3 linked regions of the Magnetofaba australis IT-1 genome follow. The protein of the gene in region 3 interacts with the protein of the main gene of each other region in a pairwise test. Links are inferred from orthologs where the notes say so. Each region holds a gene or a part of one and is shown on either strand. Other genes may lie near its edges.

Region 1 (3,097 bases), 150 kb from region 3 along the record:
TGCCCGCTGCGTGCAGACGCCCCATCACCTCCATCACCGATCCATAGGCGGCGTTGCGATCGCCGCGCACGAAGATCTGGATATTGGGGTTCTGGTCGCGGATGGCGCGCACTTTGGTCACCATCTCATCCATGGTGACGGGCTGCGTCTCAATGGCGGGGGCGCCATTGGCGGTGACCGAGATCACCAGCGGCTCCGCTTGGGACGGCAGCGGGTCGGAGCTGGTTCCGGGGAGATTGACCTCCACCCCTTGGGTGAGCAGCGGCGCGGTGACCATAAAGATGATCAGCAGCACTAGCATGATATCCACCAGCGGAGTGACGTTGATTTCGCTCATGGGGCGTTCGGGACGTTGTCCCAAGCCGCCGCCCATGCCGACGTTCATGCCCATTGTGACGCTCCCTTGCGTGACAGGCGTATGGTTCGATGCGCGTGATGTCTCTTACTGGACGTTGAACGCGCGAAAGCCGAATAAAGCACGGCTGCCAAATTAACGAGGGTCCAGGGAAATCGGATTTGTCCCGATTGGCCTGGCGGGTCGAGGGCAGAGCCCTCGTGGGTGCAGGGCAAAGCCCTGCCGGGTCACGGGCAGAGCCCGTGTGGGTCCAGGGCGGCGCCCTGGTGGGGTTTGGGGCGAAGCCCCAATATCTCCAATCGTCCAATCAGTTCAACGATTGCCCAAAAAGATCATCCAGCCTTGCGGCGGGAGGAGGCGCGGCGCTCCAGGATGTTGAGGAACTCGGCGCCGAAGTTGTCCATTTTGCTGTGCAGTCGGCGCAATTCGGCGGAGAACTTGTTGTAGGCGATCACCGCCGGGATGGCGGCCACCAGACCCATGGCGGTGGCGATGAGGGCTTCGGCGATGCCCGGGGCGACCATGGCCAGAGTGGTGGTCTTGGCGCCAGCCAGACCCATGAAGGCGTTCATGATGCCCCACACGGTGCCGAACAGACCCACGAAGGGGCTGGTGGCGCCGACGGTGGCCAGGAAGGTCAAGCCGCTCTCGAGCCGCTCCACTTCGCGATTGAGCGCCACGGTCATGGCGCGACGCACATTGGAGACCAGATCGCCCTCGTCATGGGGCGTATCGCCGCTCTCCCAGCGCTTCCATTCGCGAAAGCCGGAGGTGAACATCACCACGATGGGACTGTCGGGCCACTCGTCATTGGCGGTTTGGAACAGCTGCGCCACCGAGCCGCCGCTCCAGAAGCGCTCTTCGAACTGCGACGACTCCTTGCGAATACGGCGATAGCGGCGCCATTTGTCGAAGATGTAGGCCCACGAGACCACCGAGGCGATCAGCAGCGCCAGCATCACCAGTTTCACCACCGGACCAGCCTGAATAACCAGCGTCCAGGCGCTATGATTCAATTGTGCGTCCATGATTCCTGCGTCGCCTCATTCAAAGAGTTGTTGCAAAACTTGCGCGGGGATGCGGATGGGCTTGAACTCTTCGCCCACGCAGGCGATGCGCGCGGTGGCGGCGATCAACCGCGCGCCGTCCCGTTCGATGGTTTGCTCCAGCTCGAAGCTGGCTTGCCTGCGACGGCGGATTGACACCGTCACCGTCAAAAGGTCGTCGAGTCGCGCCGGGCTGATGAAATCCACCGCCATATGGGTCACCACAAAGCGGGCCCCGGTTGCGGCGAACAGCGCTTCCTGTTCCAAACCGGCGCTGCGCAGCCACTCGGTGCGGGTGCGCTCAAGAAAGTTCAGATATTGGCTGTGGTAGACCACGCCACCGGCGTCGGTGTCTTCGTAGTAGACCCGAATGGGCCATTCGAAGCGCTCGATGTTATTGATTTTACAATCGCTCAAAGCAATCGTCCTTGTGCGCCGCCGGGGACGCTAATGCGCAAATGATCAAACGCGCGCGCGGTGGCTTTGCGTCCGCGCGGGGTGCGATCGAGCATGCCTTCCTTGACCAGATAGGGCTCGATCACATCTTCAATGGTGTTGCGATCTTCGCCGATGGCTGCGGCCAGGGTATCCAGGCCGGTGGGGCCGCCGTCGAACTTTTCAATCAAGACGCCAAGCAAGCGCCGGTCCATATTGTCCAGACCGAAGGCGTCCACCTCCAATTGGGTCAGCGCCGCGTCGGCCAGGGCGTGGTCGATAATGCCGCCGCCCTGGATCTGGGCGAAGTCGCGCACGCGGCGCAGCAGGCGGTTGGCGATGCGCGGGGTGCCGCGGGAGCGTCGCGCCAGTTCATACGCTCCGGCGGGCTCCATGGGGATGCCGAGGATGGACGCAGAACGTGAAACGATGATGGCGAGCTCTTCCGGCGTATAAAACTCCATGCGCGCGAGGATGCCGAAGCGGTCGCGCAGGGGGCCGGTGAGCATGCCGGCGCGGGTGGTGGCGCCGAGCAGGGTAAAGCGGGGCAGATCGATCTTCACCGAGCGCGCCGAGGGGCCTTCGCCGATGATGATATCCAGTTGGTAGTCCTCCATGGCCGGGTAGAGGATCTCCTCCACGGCGGGGGAGAGGCGGTGGATTTCGTCCACAAAGAGGACGTCGCCGGGGTTGAGATTGGTCAACAGCGCGGCCAGATCGCCCGCTTTTTCGATGACGGGGCCGGAGGTGGCGCGCAGGCCGACGCCCATTTCGATGGCGACGATTTGCGCCAGGGTGGTTTTGCCCAGGCCGGGGGGGCCGTGTAGCAGCATGTGATCCAACGCTTCGCCGCGGGCGCGGGCGGCATCGAGGAACACTTGCAGGTTGCCTTTGAGCTGTTGCTGGCCGATGAACTCTTGCAGCGCGCGGGGGCGCAGGCTGACTTCTTGGCGGGATTCGCCGAGTTCGGCTTCACTGGAGATCAGGCGTGGGTCTGAGAGGTCTTCGTCCATGAATCCCGTGTCTCGTTAGGATGTGCAAAATGTTTGCGTGACGCTGTTGGAGCGAGCGCTGACTATTGGCCGCCGACTGGTCGGCGGCGGGATTCTTAAGGGTCTGTGACCCTTAAGCGGGTCCAGGGCGGAGCCCTGGCGGATTATTAAGGCGGAGCCTTAATATCTAATTTTTTGAAATCGCGCCCCTTTTCAAAGAAAAATTGCGCAGCAATTTTGTGGGGCGCTTCCTGACTCAATTTGCTCCG
Region 2 (2,831 bases), on a different replicon or contig from region 3:
CAACTCCAAGCGCTTCTCATAGATTTTCAACAGTTCGCCAGTCTCGAGCACATCATGCCCGGAGGGGTCCTGTTTGACGCTGACGCTGCCGTCATTGACCTGTTTCCACAACGTGACCAAGTCCACGCCGGTCAACTCAGAGGCTTCGGCAAGAGTATGACGTCCCATGGTTTCACTCCATTGAATGCGATTCGGTCGAGCAGCTGACTCAAGAAGGATTATCGCCGCTTCGGGAACCCTGTTAGCGCATTGGCGCTCAAAACATATAGACCATAAGCTTGCAATTGACATGCCTGTTTACATTCGTAACGCTTATATTTACAAAATTGACATTTTGCGTGATTCGCAGTATAAAAATTCAGCATAGAAATATAATACATTCTCTATAAAATCATTTGGTTGCAGAAAATTATCCTATTCAGCAGCGGCAGTCGCCTGTGGGATTTCTTGGAGACTGCAGTGAAATCTGATAGGTTAGGATTTATATTCCTTCCTATCAATTACAATCACAGGGTGTGTCATGAGTGGATGCCCATGTTGCAATCCTGATGAAGAAGTCAGCTCCCTGGCGCAAGCAGCCGAGGAGCTGGCTCTCTCCTTAGCGAAATCAGGATACTGTTGTTCAGAAGCGATCTTGTTGGCCGCTGGCCGCGTCATGCGCCCCAATGATACCGATCCCCCTTATCAAATGGCGACCGGATTGTGTGGCGGGATGGGCGGCAGACAGGCCACTTGTGGAATCTTCACTGGCGGCGCGCTGGCGATTGCACACATGTGCGACGAACCGACTGTGAGTGGTGATCGCAAGAAACGGGTCAAGAGCGTCTCAGAGGCTTTCCAGCGTCGTTTGCAGGAGCATACCGGCGGCATCAATCAATGCGATGCCTTGCTGGAGGATTTTGGCGTGATTCGTAATATCGGCAAGCGACAGTGCCGAAAACTGACCGGGGAAGCCACCCGTATCCTGGTTGAAACGCTGCGTCACCACGACGTCAAATAGTCGACGCCACAAGACAGAGAATCCCTCAGCAAACAAAAACGCCTGCCGCAAATGCGACGCGTACGTACGTTACGTCGTACGTCGTACGTACGTACGTACGTACGTACGTACGTACGTACGTACGTACGTACGTACGTACGATCGTCGTCGTACGTCGTCGTCGTCGTCGTACGTCGACGTACGTCGTACGTACGTACGTACGTACGTACGTACGTACGTACGTACGTACGTACGTCGTACGTACGTACGTACGTACGTACGTACGTACGTACGTACGTACGTACGTACGTACGTACTACTACTAGTACTACTACTACTACTACTACGTACGACGACACACGACGACACACGACACGNNGNNGGCAGGCGTTTTTGTTTGCTGAGGTCAACTTCGTAAGCGGCGTTAAAGCGACTTAGTCGCCCACAGGCACCGGCTTAGCGCCACTCGACTCCGCCATAGGCTCCGCCTGTTTGGCGGGAATGGGCGCGACGTCCGCTGAGGGATCAGCCGCTGTGGGCGCATCTGCAGGCTGTTCGACAGCGACGCCTTGATCCATCACTGAGACGCCTGCGCCCTCTTGGGTGGTAAAAAACGCCAGCGTCAGACTAGTGAGCATGAACAGCCCCGCCAGACCCGCAGTCAGTTTGCCCAAAAAGCTGCCGGAACCCTGAGCGCCAAAAACATTCTGTGAGCTGCCGCCAAATGCTGCGCCCATATCCGCGCCGCTACCTTTTTGCAACAACACCACGCCAATCAGAGCCAGGGCCGCCAGGACGTGAATGGCGGTAATAATCAGAGACATGGAACGCCTAAATCCTTACAGAGTGGGTGAACAGAGCAACAGCTGGCGCTGCTCTGGCTTGCTCAATGACACGCAATAAACAGTGCGCGCGCTGATCGCTCAGTTGGGCAAAGAATCGACTATAGCCAAAAAGTCATTGGCGTTCAAGGCTGCTCCACCGATGAGGCCGCCGTCGATATCGGTTTGCGCCAGCAGCTCTTTGGCGTTGCCGGGCTTCATGGAGCCGCCATAGAGGATGCGGATCTTACCGGCGGTGGCGTCACCCAACGCTTTGGCCAGTTGCGCGCGGATGTGCGCGTGCACCTCCTGCGCCTGTTCCGTGGTGGCGACCTTACCGGTGCCGATGGCCCATACCGGTTCATAGGCGATCACCAGCGTTTGACGCTTGGAGTCCGTCTCCGGCAGGCTGGGCAGCATGGCGTTAACCTGACGGTCGATCACCTCCAGGGTTTTGCCCGCTTCGCGCTCTTCCAGGGTTTCGCCCACACACACAATGGGGGTAAGGCCATCGCGGTACGCCGAGGCGGTCTTGGCGGCCACCACTTCGTCTGTTTCGCCATAATATGAACGACGCTCAGAGTGCCCCAGAATCACATAGCGGCAGCCCACATTGCGCAGCATCAAACCGGAGACTTCTCCGGTATAGGCGCCGCTGGACTCCACCGCCATATCCTGGGCGCCCAACTTCAACGAAGATTCGCCCAACTGCTGATGCAGCGCCGACAAAGCGGTGAACGGCGGACAGATCAGCACTTCGCAAACCACCCGCTTCTCTTCGCGCTCGGTCAACCCGGTTTGGATCGCGCCCGCCAACTCCTGGGCGGTCTCCAACAGGCCATTCATTTTCCAGTTACCCGCAATTAGCGTCCGACGTCCCATGGAACGGCCCCCCGTTAGTGATCAGCAAGTGTCTGAGTCAACACGATTTGGATCGACATTGAGATCCGATTTCCAGATGCGCCCAAAAAAGCTGGCCTACATCTTCCCCAGCTGGGAAACACATGCACTCACGACGGGAGTGATTCTGA
Region 3 (8,382 bases):
ATCGCGATTCTCGCCCTATGTCTGCCTGCGCCCGCGCATGCGCAGAGCAGCGAAGCGGATCAGCTGGTCGCCCAGGGCAAGCAGCTCCTCGCTCAACGCAAACTGATGTGGCCGCCAGGCAAGAGCGCCTACAGCATCCTCAAGCGCGCGCTGGAGTTGGAGCCCAATCATGTGGAGGCGCGGCGGGCCATGGCGGCCATCGCCCAACGCTACATGACGCTGGCGCGGGAGGATCTGGAGGCCGGACGGCGCAAGCAGGCGGCCTCGCGTCTCTACCGGGCGCGTAAGGTGGTGGACAAAGGCTATGGCGATGCGGCGCTGCTGGCGCAGTTGGAGGCGCGACTGCAGAAATCAACCCACACGCGCAAGAGGCGTCCGACGCCACAGCGCGTCGCCGCAAAACCGCCATCCGCCTCGAATTCCGCCAAATCAGAGCCCCCTGCCGTTCAGCCAGACCCGGCTTCCGCCCAAACAGCCGACGCCGACACTCCGGCTCCGACCAGAGCGCCACGCGCCATCGCTTCGTCTGCATCGACATCAGGCAAGGCGACGCCTCCAGGCGACAAACCAGCCCGGTCCAAGCCAAAACCCGCCATTGCGCAGCCTGTTGCAGCCCCCGCCCAGTCGCGGAGCGTCGCCGACGAGCCGGACTCCCCATCTTCAAAAAAACCGCCCGGTGCAGCCAAGATCGCCGCTGCGCCACAACAACTGGCCGAAACTCCGGACAAGCCGCCCGCCCCTGGCCCGATGCTCCATGCCGACATCGCCCCCAGGGCGCGCATGCGTCCGCAACAACCGGCGGTGGATGACCCCACGCCATCCACGCCAGCCGCATCCGCCGAGTTGGAACCCCTGCTTCTCTCCAAGGCGGAGATCTTCGCCGCGATCAATCGCGGCGATCTGCACACTGCGGCGCAGGGGTTCTACTACTACGCCATCGCCGGGGTGGCGGATGCGCAATATAATTTTGGCGTGATGTTCGATACCGGTAAAGGTCGGCCCCAGGACTACGCCCAGGCGTTCAAGTGGTATCGTCGCGCGGCCCTGCAAGGGCATGCGCGGGCGCAGACCAATCTGGGCACGCTGTATGACAGCGGCGCCGGGACGCACCAGGATTATATCAAAGCAGCCAAGTGGTATCGGCTGGCCGCCGAGCAGGGGTTGGCGGTGGCGCAATACAATCTGGGCGCGATGTATGAGAACGGCCAGGGCGTTGCGCGCGATCCCAAAAAGGCGCGCCATTGGTATGAGAAAGCCGCCGGACAGGGCCTGGGCCCGGCGCGCAAGGCGTTGGGCCTGGCTGACGTCGAGCCGGAATAACCCCGCCCCGCCGGGCTACTCTGTCGTCGCCCCCAGCGCCCGCGTGATGCCTCCGGTTGCGGCTTTTCGCTGTACAGCGTTGCAATCTCTCAACTATTCTCGTTACTGGTGAGTTTCCTACCCAGCACAGCAGGAGATGAAAGTTGTGGAGAGTCTGAAATCACTCCTGGCGGGATTACAGCCCTATGGCGGCCCAATTTTGATCTGGCTTCAGGACAACTGGATTGGCGCGCTGGCCGTCGCCATTCCCGTGGGGTTGTTCGTCAATTGGCTCTCGTCCAAGTGGTTCTCCTCGGACAAACCGACAAAGTTCACCCACAAATCCCACAGCGGCAACGTGCAACACACGGAAAACATGGCGCAGGGCGACCAATCCAATACCCATGTGACCGACCACAGCACTGCGCAAGGCGATATCACACACAATGGAGACCGCATTAATGGCGACAAGGTGGTTGTAAATAACACCTTTAGCGCAGAAACCATTGACGAAGTGAAGAAGGCAGGCTTGGCCGAAGCCGCAATCCACAACTTCTCCAAGCGTTTGGATATCCAGCAAGTCCCCCCCTATGAGTGGGACGCCATGCTGCGTGAGTTTGCCGAGCGCTATCTGAGATTGCAGGCGGAGTTGGATCAACTCAAAACCAACGATGCAGAAGTGGGGGCGCTCAAGGAGAAGGCGCAAGCATTCATGGCGGAAGGCCAATGGGTCGAAGCAGATGCCGCATTACAAGAGGCCAAAACCCTGGCTTGCGTGACTGCCCTGAAGCAAAAGCAACAAGCCGATGAGGGGCTGCGCACCGCCGCGCAACTGGCCAAGGCTCAAGCAAATGCACGTCTATCTCAATTGGATTATGCCGGAGCGCTCGACGCCTTGCAGGAGGCGGTGGAGTTGATGCCGCCAGGGCGGGATCGTGAATGGGAGCTTGAGCGCGCTGATCTACTGTTTGCCTTAGGCAGAGCAACAGGCGAGATGGGGAATTTTGCAGGTTCAGAAAATTACCACATCAAGTCAATGGAATTGCGGAACAAATATGACGCCTCTATCAATGAAAAGGTAAAATCCATACTTAGCTTGGCCTCAAGTGTTGAACATCAAGGACGCGTCACAGATAGCGAGAAACTGTACTTACAGGGTATAGAATTACTGAATATTTCAGAAAACGCCGACAAAAATCTCCTCTCAATAGCAACGGCTAACCTAGCAGGTTTATATAGCGACCAAGGGGACTTTGTTCAGGCTGAGAAGTTATTCATAAAGTCACTTGAAATAACTAAATCCTTACCTCATAAAAATCCATCTGATCTAGGCCGGATCATGAACAATATAGCACAAATGTATATTGTCCAAGAGCGTCTTCCTGAAGCAGAGTCTATTCTTCAGTCCATTGTAAATGAGTTTGAAGTTACCAAAAACCTTATGCATCCCACATTCGGGATAGTATTATCTAATCTTGCCAGCGTTCATAAGCTACAAGGGAATTTTAAAGCCGCGAGAGCCCTATATGAGCGTGATCTAGAAATTGTAGCTAATGCCTATGGAAGGGCTCACCCTGGTTACGCAAAAACATTAAACAATATGGGGTCACTTTGCTGGGAAGAGAAGGAGTTTCAGGAGGCTGAATCATTTTTTCAACAATCTATCGAAATATACGAAAATTTACTAGGACATGAACATCCAGACTTGGCCATGTCTTTACAAAATCTAGGTGGTGTGTATTTTTCACAAAAGAAAGAAAATCACGGGGAGGCATTAATTAAACGCGCCTCTGAGATCATGCTGGCCAAACTGCCCGAGAGCCCCAATACCGCCACTGTGTTAAAAAATCACGCCCAAGTCCTGGACGCCCTGAACCGCCCCCAAGAGGCCCAACAGCAGCGAGACTTGGCGGCGGAAGTGATGCGCCGCCACGAGGCGCGCAACGCTGAAAAGACTACACCCACCGTGGCGGAGGCGACAGAGTAACCCCTACCCCTCGCCGGTGCTCTCCGCGTCGGCCACCTCTTCTAGCAGAGCGGCCAGTTGGCGGGTGAGGCGGCGGCGTTCGTACTGGGCGGCCTTTTGCGGGTCCGGGGCGCTGGCTTGGCCGTCGCGCAGTTGCGCGATGAAGGCGGGCAGCGCGTCCACCATGGCGTCGGTGTGGTGCAGGGGGATGATCTCCCGCCCACCGCAATCGCGCAGCAGATTGGCCGCATCGCCGGTGGGATCGGCCAGAGCCAACACCGGACGCCCCAGACGCAGATATTCAAACAATTTGGCCGGAATCAGGTGGTGGAAGTTGGCCCCCTGGAACAGCATTAAACCGTCGGCCAGGGCCATCTCCCGCAGCGCCTCCTCGTAGGGAATTCCCGGCAGCACCTCCACCATATCCGCCACATGGTTGGCCACCGCCAGTTGGCGCAGGTAATCCTCCTCCTGGGAGCCGCGAAAACGCACGCGCAGGGTCTCCGGCCCCACCATGCCGTAGTGACGCAGCTTGCCCAGGGCCTCGAAGAAGCTCACCGGGTCGCGCTCCTCGTGGCCGGGATAGAGTCCGCCGCTGTGCAGCAGGGTCACCGGGCCGTCGATCTGCGCATTGGCCGGACGTTGGGGGAGCGTGGCGAAATCCGCCTCGTCATAGCCGTTGGCGATGACGGCGAAGTGCTCCGGCGGATTCACCGGGTAGCGGTTTTCATACAGCTTTTGAATGCCGGGGGTGGTGATCACGGCGCGACTGCACGAAGCCATGTGACGCGCCTCCAGCAACACGTGTTGGTCGTGGCGGGCGCGGTCGGCGGGGAAGGTGTTGGTCCACTGGGCGTCGCGGAAGTCGGCGATCCACGGCAGGCCGGTGAGGCCGCTCAGGGTGTGGGCGATCATGTGGCAACTGGCGATGGGGTATGTGGCCCAGATCACTTCGGGTTTGTGTTGTTTGATCAGTTGCAGGCCGCGGCGGATGGCGAAGGGGCGCCAGGTGGCCCAGCGGTCGGGGCTGGCGAGAAAGCCGGGGTAGCGTCCCAGAATCGACAGATGGCGTTTGGCGTCCCACGCCTGCGGGCGGGCCACGGGGGCGTCTTTGGGGATTTCGCCCAGTTGGGTGGTCCCGGTCTGTTCGTAGGCGCGGGGGTGGGCGGAAAGAATGATGGGATCCCAACCCCAATCGGGCAGGTAGCGACTGAATTTGAGGGCGCGTTGGGCGCCGCTGTAGCCTTGGGCGGGGGGTAGTGGAAGGCGATCATCAGCACGCGGCGGCGTGTGTCCATGACTGGCGACTCCCAAGCCCACTCTATCTGGATGCGGCGACCAAAGGTTGCGCGCGCACGGAGTAAAACTAATCGAGGTCCAGGAGGGCGTCCCTCCTGGCGGGTCCAGGGCGGCGCCCTGGCGGATCATTAAGGCGGAGCCTTAATATCTAACTTTTTTAAATTGCGCCCCCTTTTCAAAAGCAAAATCGCAGATTTTGCTGGGGCGCTTCCTGACTCAATTTGCTCTGGCAAATTGAGAGAGGGGTCTGGGGAGAGATCTCCCTAGCATGCCGCCGAAGGCGGCGGTCTTGGGCTGGCGACCAACTCTCCCGGATGCGGCAATCTTGGGCTCGCTCCCTCACTCCACCAAAGACGATGGTCTTGGGCGCGCTCCGATCTTCGTTAGTTGCTACAAGGGCAGACTACCCTAACCCCAGCGCTTTCCCGCACACACTTTTTGGCTTTCCCGAGTCCACAGCCCTAGAGCATTCGCTCCTGTCGGCTACGCCGACATATCGCTCACCGCCGTTTCCCGTTTTCCCCCGTGCTGGCTCAACCCTTCCAGCTTCTCTTCCAAATCCTGACTGGCTCAACCTTTTCTCAAGGGGGAAACGGCTGAAAGCTTAAAGATATTGGGGCGCTGCCCCAAACCCCGCCAGGGCGCCGCCCTGGACCCGCTTAAGGGGCGCAGCCCCTTAAGAATCCCGCCTCCGGCCAGCCGGAGGCCAATAGTCAGCGCCAGCTCAAGCTGCGTCACGCAAACACTTTTACTCCGCGTAGATCAGGCCTACGCCAGCTTGCCGTGGCAATGCTTGTACTTCTTGCCCGACCCACACGGACACGGATCGTTGCGCCCAATCTTATCGCCCTCACGCCGATACGGCGTATGCGCCGCATCCTGCTCCGGCTGCGGCGCCGACTCCCCCGCATAAGACTCAGCGTCCGCATGGATCATGTTCATCTCTTGCTGCCGCTGCGCCGCCAACTCCGCCTCACGCGCCTCAACCTCATCCGGCTGCTGCACCTCCACCTTGGCCAGGAACTCAATGGCGTCCATCTTAATGCGGTCCAGCAAGCCCTCAAACAGCTCAAACGCCTCGCGCTTGTACTCGTTCAACGGATCCTTCTGCGCATAACCCCGCAAGTGAATCCCCTCTTTCAAGTGGTCCATGTTGAGCAGATGCTCCTTCCACAGACCATCAAGCAGTTGCAGCAGGATCGATTTTTCCAGATAACGCATCAACGGCGCCGTCAAACGCTCCTCACGCGCCGCGCAATAGGCGTTCAGAGCCTCCTTGGCGCGCTCATGGGCCACCGCGCTGGTGACGCCCTCTTCATGCTTCCAGCTCTCGGCGTCCACCACCACGCCAAATTGATGCTGCACCGCGTCGCTAAAGGCCTTGGCGTCCCACTCCTCCGGGTAGATCTCCTCGTTGAGATGCTGCTCAACCAGGTCCGCCAAAATCTCCTCGCGAATCTCCTGGATGTAGGCCTGAATGTCCTCCGCCTCCATCAGCTCCTTGCGCTGCTCGTAGATCACCTTGCGCTGCTCGTTCATCACATCGTCGAACTTGAGCAGGTTCTTGCGGATATCGAAGTTGCGCCCCTCCACCTTCTTCTGCGCCGACTCCACCGCCTTGTTGATCCACGGATGGATGATCGCCTCCCCCTCCTCCAGACCAAATTTCTGCAGCATGGCGTCCATGCGATCGGAGCCGAAGATGCGCATCAGATCGTCCTGCAGCGACAGGTAGAAGGTGGACGAACCCGGGTCGCCCTGACGCCCGGAACGGCCACGCAACTGGTTGTCGATGCGGCGGGATTCGTGGCGCTCAGAGCCGATGATGTGCAGACCGCCCGCCGCCAGCACCTCGGCCTTCTCGGCGGCGCACTCGGCGCGAATCTGCGCTTCCAGCTCGGCGCGCTTCTCTTCCGGCGTGTCGGGCTTGATCTCATTTTTGATGCGCATGTCGGGGTTACCGCCCAACTGGATGTCGGTGCCGCGACCGGCCATGTTGGTGGCGATGGTCACCGCGCCCTTGCGACCCGCCTGGGCCACGATCTCCGCTTCGCGCTCGTGCTGCTTGGCGTTGAGGATTTCGTGCTTGATCTTGCGCTGCTTGAGGAATTTGGAGACCACCTCGGACATCTCGATGGAGACCGTGCCCACCAGCACCGGCTGCCCCTTGGCGTTGCGCTCGACGATATCTTCCGCCACCGCATTGAGCTTCTCCTGCAGGGTGCGGAACACCACATCGTCGTTATCGATGCGCACCATGGGCCGGTTGGTGGGGCAGATCACCACATCCAGATTATAGGTGCTGGAAAACTCCGACGCTTCGGTGTCGGCGGTGCCGGTCATGCCCGACAGTTTGTTGTAGAGACGGAACAGATTCTGGAAGGTGATGGAGGCCAGGGTTTGCGATTCATTCTGAATCATCACCTGCTCTTTGGCCTCCAGCGCCTGGTGCAGGCCGTCGGAGTAGCGACGACCGGGCATCATGCGGCCGGTGAACTCGTCGATGATCACCACTTCGCCATCTTTGACGATGTAGTCCTTGTCATTTTCGAACAGCGCATGGGCGCGCAACGCCTGGTTGACGTGGTGCACCATCTCCATGTTGCCCAGGTCATACAGATCGCCGTTGGTCAGCAGACCCGCCTCTTTGAGCAGAACCTCAATGGCCTCGTTGCCCTCTTCGGTGAAGGTCACCGTGCGCGCCTTCTCATCCACCGTGTAGTGGGTCTCGCGCTCCAGTTTGGGGATCACCGCGTTGACCTGATAGTACTTGTCGGTGTTGTCCTCGGTGGGACCGGAGATGATCAACGGCGTGCGCGCTTCGTCAATGAGGATGGAGTCCACCTCGTCGACGATGGCGTAGTTCAGCGGGCGCTGCACCATCTCCTCTAAGGAGAACTTCATGTTGTCGCGCAGGTAGTCGAAACCAAATTCGTTATTGGTGCCGTAGGTGATGTCGCAGGCGTAGGCCTCTTTGCGCTGGGCGTCGTCCAGCCCATGCACGATCACCCCGGTGGTGAGCCCCATGAAGCCGTAGAGCTTGCCCATCCACTCGGCGTCGCGTTTGGCCAGGTAGTCGTTCACCGTCACCAGATGCGCGCCGCGTCCGGCCAGCGCGTTGAGGTAGAGCGGCAGCGTGGCCACCAGCGTCTTACCCTCACCGGTCTTCATCTCGGTGATCTTGCCCTGGTGCAGCACCATGCCGCCCACCAACTGCACATCGTAGTGGCGCATGCCCAAGGCCCGCACGCCGCCTTCGCGCACCGCGGCAAACGCCTCGGGCAGCAGCGCGTCCAGCTCCTCGCCATTGTCCAGACGTTGGCGGAACTGGGCGGTGAGACCCTTCAGCTCTTCGTCGGAGAGCTTCTGCATCTGCGGCTCAAGCGCGTTGATCTGATCCACCAGCGGATTGAGGGATTTCAGATAGCGGTCGTTGGCGGAGCCGAAAATCTTGCGGGCGATAGCCTGAAACATGTCGTATTCCTGAAATGAACGAGTCGGGGGCCTGGGGAAACCGGCAAAGCGGTTCGCGCGCGCGGCCCGCCATACGGATGCGATTGCGCTGGAAGCGAGATTTGTACCACATTCGGCCCAATCAACGCCATCCCTGCTCGGCTTGAAACGGTCTGCGGCGCCGTTTCTGTTGGCCTGCGGTGAAATTTCATGCAGGAGACTGGACGAATCAACCCATTCGCGGCATCCTTGCACCAATTGAATTTTTGCATCCGCCCGGTTGCAAAAATTCAATTCACAACCCTATCAGCAAGTTGAAGAGCACACATGAGTGAAGCGGCGCAATTAATCGAACAGATCGGCAA

What was found. The genes of interacting proteins can lie anywhere in the genome.
Region 1: the proteins of secA (region 3) and ybgC interact in binary tests that used the Escherichia coli proteins (3 or more experiments, as listed by UniProt). The link is inferred for Magnetofaba australis IT-1 from one-to-one orthologs.
Region 2: the proteins of secA (region 3) and secG interact in binary tests that used the Escherichia coli proteins (3 or more experiments, as listed by UniProt). The link is inferred for Magnetofaba australis IT-1 from one-to-one orthologs.

Annotation. Positions count from the first base shown.
Region 1 is NZ_LVJN01000020.1:493,498-496,594, forward strand. Bases 109-3,097 are described here. They hold ybgC (tol-pal system-associated acyl-CoA thioesterase), read right to left. Parts: upstream 1,819-3,097; coding sequence 1,399-1,818; downstream 109-1,398. Other genes in these bases: tolR (protein TolR), read right to left, coding at 109-391; tolQ (protein TolQ), read right to left, coding at 688-1,383; ruvB (Holliday junction branch migration DNA helicase RuvB), read right to left, coding at 1,815-2,849; MAIT1_RS14450 (hypothetical protein), read right to left, coding at 2,996-3,097. In the rest of the region: more of tolR, read right to left, coding at 1-108.
Region 2 is NZ_LVJN01000018.1:409,483-412,313, reverse strand. What follows is about bases 109-2,831. They hold secG (preprotein translocase subunit SecG), read right to left. Parts: upstream 1,804-2,831; coding sequence 1,414-1,803; downstream 109-1,413. Other genes in these bases: tpiA (triose-phosphate isomerase), read right to left, coding at 1,903-2,682; MAIT1_RS07955 (C-GCAxxG-C-C family protein), read left to right, coding at 521-1,000; MAIT1_RS07960 (hypothetical protein), read right to left, coding at 109-168. Outside these bases: more of MAIT1_RS07960, read right to left, coding at 1-108. UniProt on the Escherichia coli protein: Subunit of the protein translocation channel SecYEG. Overexpression of some hybrid proteins has been thought to jam the protein secretion apparatus resulting in cell death; while this may be true it also results in FtsH-mediated degradation of SecY.
Region 3 is NZ_LVJN01000020.1:339,696-348,077, reverse strand. Bases 5,133-8,382 are described here. They hold secA (preprotein translocase subunit SecA), read right to left. Parts: upstream 8,039-8,382; coding sequence 5,333-8,038; downstream 5,133-5,332. Other genes in these bases: MAIT1_RS13730 (glutamate-5-semialdehyde dehydrogenase), read left to right, coding at 8,345-8,382. Outside these bases: MAIT1_RS22060 (tetratricopeptide repeat protein), read left to right, coding at 1-1,320; MAIT1_RS13745 (tetratricopeptide repeat protein), read left to right, coding at 1,466-3,286; MAIT1_RS13740 (glycosyltransferase family protein), read right to left, coding at 3,290-4,579. UniProt on the Escherichia coli protein: Required for protein export, interacts with the SecYEG preprotein conducting channel.